3 regions of the Clostridium sp. DL-VIII genome follow, and region 1 is predicted to be linked to each of the others. Evidence: riboswitches for the same ligand, from Rfam matches in the RefSeq annotation. Region 1 holds a riboswitch; each other region holds the start of a gene.
What was found. Region 1 has a riboswitch for S-adenosylmethionine ahead of CDLVIII_RS02760 (PLP-dependent aspartate aminotransferase family protein). Riboswitches for the same ligand answer to the same signal wherever they lie in the genome.

Region 1 (3,199 bases):
ATATTTTCCGAAGTTCTCTATATCAAATTGATGAAATGTTGATGTTTGATATATTGGAGTACTTACAGACCCTGTTGTAGGGTCTATATCTCCACTTGCATGTATTAATTTAGTTCCAAAATTCATAATTACACCCCTCTTATTCAGTTAACAGTTAGCAATTAACAGTTAACAATTATTGATTAATTTGCTACGTAAATTCTTTAAATTTTAAAATTATGTTTTTGAAAAGCCGTCAGCTTTTCTTCCTAAACTCTTAATTATTAACTCTGAACTTAGTTAATTGCGTTGTCTAAGTCACCTATTAAGTCATTAATATTTTCTATTCCTACTGATAATCTTAATAGATATTCATCTACACCTAACCTTTGCTTTATTTCTTCTGGAATCTCTGAATGAGTTTGAGTAAATGGATATGTTATTAAGGTTTCCACTCCTCCTAAACTTTCTGCGAATCTTATGACTTTAACACTCTCTAGGATTTTAGGAACTAATGCTTTGTCCTTGACTCTAAAAGATAGTGTTGCTCCAAAACCTGTTGATTGTTTCTTATTTATCTCATATCCTTCTGAACTCTCTAAACCAACATAATAAACTTTTTCTACTTTAGAACTTTTCTCTAAAAATTTTGCTATCTTTATTGCATTTTCTTGAGATCTATCTAATCTTATATGTAATGTCTTTAATCCTCTTAAGACCAACCATGAATCAAATGGAGATAATGTTGCTCCTGTTGACATATGAATCTTTCTAAGCTTTTGCAAAATTTCTTCATCATTTCCAACTATAAATCCTGCCAATAAATCATGGTGTCCACCCAAAAATTTTGTTCCACTATGAATTACTAAATCAGCACCTAATTCCAATGGCTTTTGATAATAAGGTGTTAAAAAAGTATTGTCCACAATTAATAGTAGATTTTTTTCCTTAGTTATTTCTGCTACTGCTTCTATGTCTGTCACCTTCATCATTGGATTCGAAGGAGTTTCTATAAAAACAGCTTTTGTGTTTTCTCTTATAGAGTCTAATATATAATTAATGTTTGTTGTATCAACAAAAGTTACTGTTATCCCAAAATCTCTATAAATGTCATCAAACAACCTATATGTACCTCCATATAAGTCATCAGATAAAATTATATGATCCCCAGATTTAAATAAGTGTATACAGGCATTAACCGCTGCAACTCCTGACGAAAATCCTATTGCTGATTCCCCACCTTCTAAAACAGCTAGTGTTTTTTCGGCTTCTTCGCGTGTTGGATTTTGAGCTCTTGAATAATCATATCCTGTACTATTATTGAGTCCATGATGCTTAAATGTAGCTGACTGATATATTGGAAAACTTATTGCTCCGGTAACTTTGTCCCCACCTGATACCCCACTTACTGCAATTGTTTCAAAAGATTTTTTTAGTGCCATTTTCTTGCCTCCTTAAATTTATATCTTACTTAATGCTTTATTAGTTATTATTTAATATTTATTTATAAGTTATAACTTATCAGCTAATAATATTTTTATTATTTTATAGTAATAAAAAAAGTCACTTCTCAAACAAGAAGTGACTGCATAGTCATAAGTTCTAATAAGACTTAATTCCTCTCATTTTTCAAGATATTCTCTTGCAGGATTTAGCACCAACGAAAAAATTCATTTTAAAAATTTTCTCAGGTTGCCGGGCTTCAAAGGGCCAGTCCCTCCACCGCTCTTAATAAGATTAACTTATATAAATATTCTTTTATTAATATTAATTATACATAGTTAAAAATCCTTGTCAATAAATATCAGTAAATTTATAAGTTTTCTGTAAAATAAATTTTTAAAAGATGATCTTTTAAAAATAATTATTGAATTACTCTCAAAAATCACCTTTTATACATATATTCTAAACTTCTATTCATATCTTAAAGCTTCAATTGGATCAAGACTAGCTGCCTTTTTAGCTGGATAATATCCAAAAAATACACCAATTGCCATTGAAAATGTGAAACTTATTAAAATTGTTGGAATTGATATTGATATTGGTGAATTTAATACTATACAAGCAATTATCCCCATACTGATTCCAAGTACTATTCCTATTGCACCACCTATTGAACATATTATAACCGATTCAGTTATAAACTGCATTTTTATGTGGCTGCTTTTTGCACCAAGGGCTTTTCTTGTTCCTATTTCTCTTGTTCTCTCCGTAACCGATACAAGCATTATATTCATTACTCCTATCCCACCTACAAGTAATGCTATGGCCGCAATTACAGATATTCCCATAGATATCATTCCTAGTACTGAAGTAATTGATTCCGCCTCATTTTTAAGGTTAGAAACTTGTAACTCCCAATATTTATTACTCTTATACAATTTATCCGTGTATTTCTTTATATCTTTAACTAGTTTATCTGAATCAGCATTAGGACTAGGTTTAATCATAAAATAAGAATAATTTTTATTTGTTTGATTAACCTTGGCCGTTGTTACAGGAATATATACATCTGTCTGTATATCTTTTTCAGTTGCTGTAGATCCACCTCCCTCTAAAAATGATGGCGGTTCATACTTGTACACCCCAACAATAACATATGTTTCAATATCATCTTGTATATAAACCTTAATTTCTTTACCTAAAGGATCTGACTTTCCCTTAAATATATTATTAACAAGCTTTTCAGAAACTACAGCACTCTTTTTTATTCCTTTAACATCTTTATCTGAAATGAATCTTCCACTAAGCATCTTTATATTATTTACATCCTTAAAACCATCGTTTACTCCAACAGTTGTTACATTCGCATATAGATATCCATCCTTTACTTTACCACTTCCTTCTTGGGCTGATATACTTATACTGCTTATTCTATCAAAGAATGCATCATGAAGTGCATTTATTTGATCTAGAGATACAAGATCACTATCATCAGGCCTCTTGCTCGAACCACCTTGACTAGAACCGTCTATACTTTTTTCCCTTACATAAACCTGCATATTATTAGCACCTAACTTATCTAGTTCTCCTGATACCTTAGCAGTGATTGCACTTCCAATAGAAACAATGCCTATAACAGCGGATATTCCTATTATTATTCCAAGCATAGTTAATAAAGAACGCATTTTACTTGATTTTATTCCTGCTATTGCAAGCAGTATATTCTCTTTTATGAACATATCTCTTCACCATTTGGAAATCTCTTAATATACTTATC
Region 2 (3,199 bases), 3.2 Mb from region 1:
GTCAATAATGGATATATGTTCTTACCAGCATAAATATATTTTTATGTATAGTGAAAGTGGCGTATTAAAGTAAGCTTGATAGTGATGATATCGGTAAAATATCATCACTTTTTTTATTCTTTAGAATTTATAATAAATTTAAATCTGTGGATAATTGTTATAAATGGCCATTTTATTATAGTTAAATGGGATAAAAAATAAGGTGGAATAATTTTTGGGCTTGAATAGATATCAGAGAAAAATATATAGTAAAGTTAATGCTAATGGAAATAAGAAAGGTTATAGCTTAACTTAGCAACTAATAATTTCAGCTTTGGTTATGCTTGACTTGTATTTCTTAAAATATTGAAGTATTAAGTAAATTATAAAAAGAATAGGAAAAATAAATACGAAAGCTTAGAGGAAAATTATGAATATTTGTATAGAAACAGAAAGACTTATATTAAGAAAGTTTAATAATGATGATGCGTCAAAGCTGCAAGAAATATGCGGTGAACAATACATATTAAAATGGATGCCAGACTGGGGAGTTTCAATGGAAGTCAGAAAAGAATGGCTGAAGGCGTTGATTGAGCAATATAAGAGCATAGATAAAGAAAATATAAGAGTATGTCTTGCTGTAACTCTTAAAGATAATGGAAAATTAATAGGAATGATAGCGATACAAAATAAGGAAGAAGTAAATAATGAGACTGAGCTGGCCTATTTCATAACAGAAAACTTGAGTAATAAAGGATATATAACAGAAGCTTCCAAAGCCATAACTATATGGGCACTGAATAATTTTCAGCTAGATTATATAATTGCAATAATAGAACCAGATAATGTTCAATCTCAAAGGGTAATTGAAAAATGCGGCTTCATAAAACAAGGAACAAAGCATGTTGTAAATACTGGTGAAGAATATGAAAAATCTTATTATTATTATAGATTATATAATAAATGTTGATAATATCTAATGAAGGTATTGACATTATAATAAAACAAACATATACTAATCCTATAGGAAAAAACGAAAATTAAATAACTTATCAAGAGTGGTGGAGGGACTGGCCCCGTGAAACCCGGCAACCGATTATAAAATACAAATAATTAGGTGCCAAATCCTGCAGTTTAGGCTGAAAGATAAGAGAGCAAATTTTTATGCGATGATGCACTAGAGTTTAATCTCTAGTGCTTTATTTTTAATAAGCTTTAGGCGCAAAATAATAAACATAGTATAGAATGAAGTATTTTTCATAAATTTCAATCTATTATTTACTTTCATGCATTCAATCTTTATTTTGCTGTTAATGTGAAATGGAGATTTTTATATCAAAATATATGTGACTATTTTGATAAGAATTATTAAAGTATAGAAATAAATAAAAATGGGGGAAAAAATATGCCAGAATTAAGCAATAGGTTAGATTGGTTTTCAGAATCTATAATAAGAAAAATGACAAGAATAGCCAATAAATATGGAGCAATAAATCTTTCACAAGGATTTCCAGACTTTGATCCACCAAAAGAAATATTAGATGGATTAAAGGAAGTTTCAGATAAAGGACCTCACCAATATTCAATTACATGGGGAGCGCAAAACTTTAGAGAGAAATTAGCATTAAAACAAGAAAAGTTCATGGGAATTAATATAAATCCAGAGGAAAATGTACTGGTGACCTGTGGAAGCACAGAAGCAATGATGTGCGCAATGATGAGTGTATGCAATCCAGACGATAAGGTTATAGTATTTTCACCATTTTATGAAAATTATACTGCGGACACAATTCTATCAGGTTCAAAACCTATATATGTTGAACTAAAGCCACCAGCATTTAAATTTGATAAAGAAGATTTAAGAAATGCATTTAAGCAAAAGCCAAAAGCACTTATACTTTGCAATCCATCAAATCCTACAGGTAAGGTATTTACTGAAGAGGAGCTTTTATATATAGGAAGTCTTGCTAAAGAATATGATACTTTTGTAATTACTGATGAAGTTTATGAGCACATAATATTTAAGCCATACAAGCATACTTATTTAGCAGCACTAGACGGAATGTTTGAAAGAACCATATCCTGCAGCTCTTTATCAAAAACATATTCAATTACAGGCTGGAGGCTTGGATATATTATAGCCAGTAAAGCAGTAATAGAAAATTGTAAGAAAGTTCATGACTTTTTAACAGTAGGAGCAGCAGCGCCTCTTCAAGAAGCGGCCATTAAGGGATTAGAATTTGGAGAAGAGTATTATGAAGTGCTAAATGAACTCTATGAAAATAAGAAAAAATTATTTTTAAGTGGATTAGATGAAATAGGGCTTAAGTATTATGAACCTCAAGGAGCATATTATGTCATGGTTGATATATCTGAATTTGGATATGAGGACGACTATGAATTCTGCAGGTGGCTTGCAAAAGAAATTGGAGTAGCAGCAGTTCCCGGTTCAAGCTTCTTCAGAGAAAAAGTAAATAATTATATAAGATTTCATTTTGCTAAGAAGGAAGAAACTTTAAAAGAAGCTCTTAAGAGACTTGAAAAACTTAAGGAATATAAAAAATAAATAGTTAATTACACCAATGATAAAAGCTATAGTTACAATACATTGGGGATTAAATACAATAACAATAAATTTCAGGGGGAATAAAAAATGAAGATTTTAAAAAAGTTAGCAGTACTAGTTGTTTTAGGAACAATAGGAGCAAGCTTAGCTGCTTGCGGAAGCAGTAAAGAAAGTGCAAAAACAGATAGCAAAGAAGGAAATAAGAATATTGTAGTAGGTGTTTGCCCAGGACCTTATGGGGATATGGTTAAGGAAGCGTTAGCTCCAGTGCTCAAAGCTAAGGGATATACAGTTACAACTAAGGAATTTAGTGATTACATTCAACCGGATAAAGCATTAGATAACAAGGAAATAGATGCAAATTTATTTCAACATACTGAGTATTTAAAAAAATTCAGCGCAGATAATAATTTGAATATTTCACCAGTAATAGTTGTACCAACTCTTGGAATGGGGATATTCTCAAATACAATAACTTCTTTAGATCAATTAAAGGATGGAGCAAAAGTAGCAATACCAAATGATGCATCAAACTTAGCAAGAGCCTTAAAATTATTAAAAGACAATGGAGTTATTAAATTAAAGGATAATATCGATGAAACAAAAGCGACTGAAAAAGATGTTGCTGAAAATCCTAAAAATATCAAATTTACT
Region 3 (3,199 bases), 1.9 Mb from region 1:
CATTTGAAATCCCCATTAGCAATATAATCTACGAAGAATTTGGATGTGATATCAAAACAGAATAAAAAATATAAATAGTTTTAGGGTATAACCTTAATAATTTTGTAATTGATATACCATATCTTTAATAGTATAATCAAATAGGAAGTAAGCCAAGATGGAACATTTGGATATAATTTACTTTCATAGACTTAACTAAGGAGTAGAAAAGATGAATTATATTTTAGCAATGGTAGTATCTCTTTTAGGAGCATTAATTACCATGCCTTTTCTTATGAAGCTAGCTAATAAAGTACAGTTTACGGATAAGCCTAATAAAAGAAAACAGCATAAAATGCCAACACCATTATGCGGAGGTATAGCTTTATACATTGGATTTTTTATATCATATTTTATGTTTTATAAAGACGAAGATCACCCATACAAGCAAGTAACAGTGCTTGTTGCAGCTACTATGATATTATTAATAGGATTAATTGATGATTGGTATAAGACAAAGGGAAAGGAATTTGCCATATTTCCTAGGCTTGTTATTCAATTGTTATCTGCAATTTTAGTATTTAAAGCAAACATTTTTTTTGGAGGATTTACAAATCCATTTACAAGTTCTTATATAGAATTTAGTCCAGTAGTGAAATTTATACTTACGATAACCTGGATATTTGGAGTTACCACTGTAATTAATTGGTCTGATGGAATGGATGGGTTAGCAGGAGGTTTATCCTTAATATCAGCAGCAACTTTTTTTGCAGCAGCAATAATATTAAATCAAGATGAATCAGCAGTAGTATCTATAATGCTTGTGGGAACTATTTTGGGATTTCTATATTATAATAAATTCCCTGCAAAAGTGTTTATGGGGGATTCAGGAGCAAATTTTTTAGGATTTATTTTAAGTATCACAGCATTAGAAGGGGCATTTAAGCAGGCAACTGTTTTAAGTTTGTTTATACCAATATTAGCGTTAGCAGTACCGATTTTTGATAATTTATTTGTTATATTTAAAAGATTTTCTGAAGGGAAACCAGTTTATCAGGCAGATAGAAGTCAAATACATTTTAGACTAGAAGAAAAAGGCTTTACTACTGTTCAAGTTGTTAAATACATAATGTTAATCAGCTTAACTTTTAGTATATTATCCATAATTTTATTATTAGTTAAGAAGTAATAGATAAATAATATAAGACAAGTAACTAAAATTTAGAAATGAAATCTTTACAAGTAAGATTTTCAAAGATATAATAATTAATTATAAGACTTATCAAGAGTGGTGGAGGGACTGGCCCGAAGAAACCCAGCAACCGATATATTTATATATAAGGTGCTAAATCCTGCAGCGTAATAGAGCTGAAAGATAAGGTGTTTTTGATTGCTTTTAAGCCTAAAGGAATGCCTTTAGGCTTTTTATTATGCAAAAAACAATAGAACTAAAAATAGAAAACTGTGCACTGTAAATCACCTAAGCACAATTTTAATATAACTATTGAAATTTAGAGCTGAGCAGCATTTAACTGTAAAATGTAGATTATCTAAGCAAGGTTTTTAAAATTTAAAGTTAAGCAGCATTTAACTGTAAATTGTTAACTGCTAACTGCTAACTGTTAACTGTATAAGGGGGGGCATTATTATAGAATCTTTGAAATTAGATATAAATAGGGAAGAAGTTCTTAGGTATCTTGGCTATAAGGGACAGGATATAGATAAAAACATTAGTATAATGATTCATGAATGCAGAGAGGAAATCAAAAAGATAATTATGCCTAGAGTTGTGTATAGTTATAATGATATAAGGCAAGACGATGAAGGCGTAGAAGTTATTACTACTAATTTGATTTTGAAAGGAAAGGATATACGGGAACATTTAAAAAATTCGAAACAATGCGTACTTATGGCTGTAACATTAGGAAATGAAATTGAAAGGAAAACTAGATTGTATGAGAAAACTAATTTAACAAGAGCGCTTATATTAGATGCTTGTGCTACAACTGCAGTTGAAGAAGTTTGCGATATAGTAGAGATCAATATAAAGGAAAAAGCTATTCAAGAAGGTATGGATATAACTTTTAGGTATAGTCCAGGCTATGGAGATTTACCCTTAGATGTACAAAATAATTTTTTAAGGTCATTAGATGCTCAAAGGAAAATAGGACTTACTGTATCTGAAAATAATTTGTTGTTTCCTAGAAAATCTGTTACGGCTATAATAGGAATAATTGATAATGGAATTAAAAAGAAAAAGAAGAGCTGCAAAGAATGTAATAACTATGAGAATTGCAGCTTTAGAAGAGAGGGAGAAAACTGTGGGGCTTAAAGAATATATAAAGGATAACATATTAATTTTTGATGGAGCAATGGGAACAATGCTTCAAAAAAAAGGTTTAAAACTTGGAGAAAATCCGGAACTTTTAAATATAAAGGAGCCATATATTATAGAGGAAATTCATAAAGAGTATATAAATAGTGGAGCAAATGTGATAACAACAAATACTTTTGGTGCCAATGAACTTAAGCTTAAACTCTGCAATTTAGAAGTTGAAGATGCAGTAGATGCAGCAGTAAAGATTGCTAAAAGAGCTAAAGGTGACAGCAATACATATATTGCTTTAGATATTGGTCCGATAGGTGAACTTTTAGAGCCTATGGGTACTCTAGGTTTTGATAGAGCATATGAGATTTTCAAGCGCCAGGTAATTCAAGGAACTAAATCAGGGGTAGATATAATCCTGATTGAAACAATGACTGATTTATATGAGCTTAAAGCAGCAATACTTGCAGCCAAGGAAAACTCAGATTTACCTGTGTTTTGTACTATGACCTTTGAAGAAAACCTAAGAACTTTTACAGGGTGCTCCCCAGAAGCTATGGTGCTTGTCTTGGAAGGCTTAGGAGTTGATGCACTTGGGGTTAACTGCTCTCTTGGACCAAAACAATTAAAACCTGTAATTGAGGAAATATGCAGTATAGCCCATATACCAGTAATGGTTCAGCCAAATGCAGGACTTCCGACATTATCAATAGGAAATGAGACAAGATATGATGTTACTAAAGAAGAATTCGCAGATACTTTATGCGGTTTTATAGATTCTGGTGTTAGAATTATTGGAGGATGTTGCGGAACAACTCCAGAGTATATTAAGGAATTATCAAATACAGTCAAAGAGAAAAAAATCATTCCTATTACAAGAGAGCACTACGCTGC

Region 2: linked by a shared signal. The riboswitch ahead of CDLVIII_RS17740 (pyridoxal phosphate-dependent aminotransferase) and the one ahead of CDLVIII_RS02760 (PLP-dependent aspartate aminotransferase family protein) in region 1 are both predicted to bind S-adenosylmethionine.
Region 3: linked by a shared signal. The riboswitch ahead of CDLVIII_RS11310 (vitamin B12 dependent-methionine synthase activation domain-containing protein) and the one ahead of CDLVIII_RS02760 (PLP-dependent aspartate aminotransferase family protein) in region 1 are both predicted to bind S-adenosylmethionine.

Annotation. Positions count from the first base shown of each region.
Region 1 covers NZ_CM001240.1:566,486-569,684, reverse strand. Annotated here, with positions in the region: gene CDLVIII_RS02765 (aminotransferase class I/II-fold pyridoxal phosphate-dependent enzyme) at 1-126, opposite strand, end outside; gene CDLVIII_RS02760 (PLP-dependent aspartate aminotransferase family protein) at 276-1,421, opposite strand; SAM riboswitch class I at 1,599-1,717, opposite strand; gene CDLVIII_RS02755 (ABC transporter permease) at 1,893-3,161, opposite strand; gene CDLVIII_RS02750 (ABC transporter ATP-binding protein) at 3,152-3,199, opposite strand, start outside.
Region 2 covers NZ_CM001240.1:3,844,087-3,847,285, reverse strand. Annotated here, with positions in the region: gene CDLVIII_RS30070 (DUF5050 domain-containing protein) at 1-33, shown strand, start outside; gene CDLVIII_RS17745 (GNAT family N-acetyltransferase) at 410-949, shown strand; SAM riboswitch class I at 1,026-1,132, shown strand; gene CDLVIII_RS17740 (pyridoxal phosphate-dependent aminotransferase) at 1,385-2,545, shown strand; gene CDLVIII_RS17735 (MetQ/NlpA family ABC transporter substrate-binding protein) at 2,633-3,199, shown strand, end outside.
Region 3 covers NZ_CM001240.1:2,474,382-2,477,580, forward strand. Annotated here, with positions in the region: gene CDLVIII_RS11305 (MraY family glycosyltransferase) at 212-1,168, shown strand; SAM riboswitch class I at 1,256-1,361, shown strand; gene CDLVIII_RS11310 (vitamin B12 dependent-methionine synthase activation domain-containing protein) at 1,628-2,311, shown strand; gene CDLVIII_RS11315 (homocysteine S-methyltransferase family protein) at 2,301-3,199, shown strand, end outside.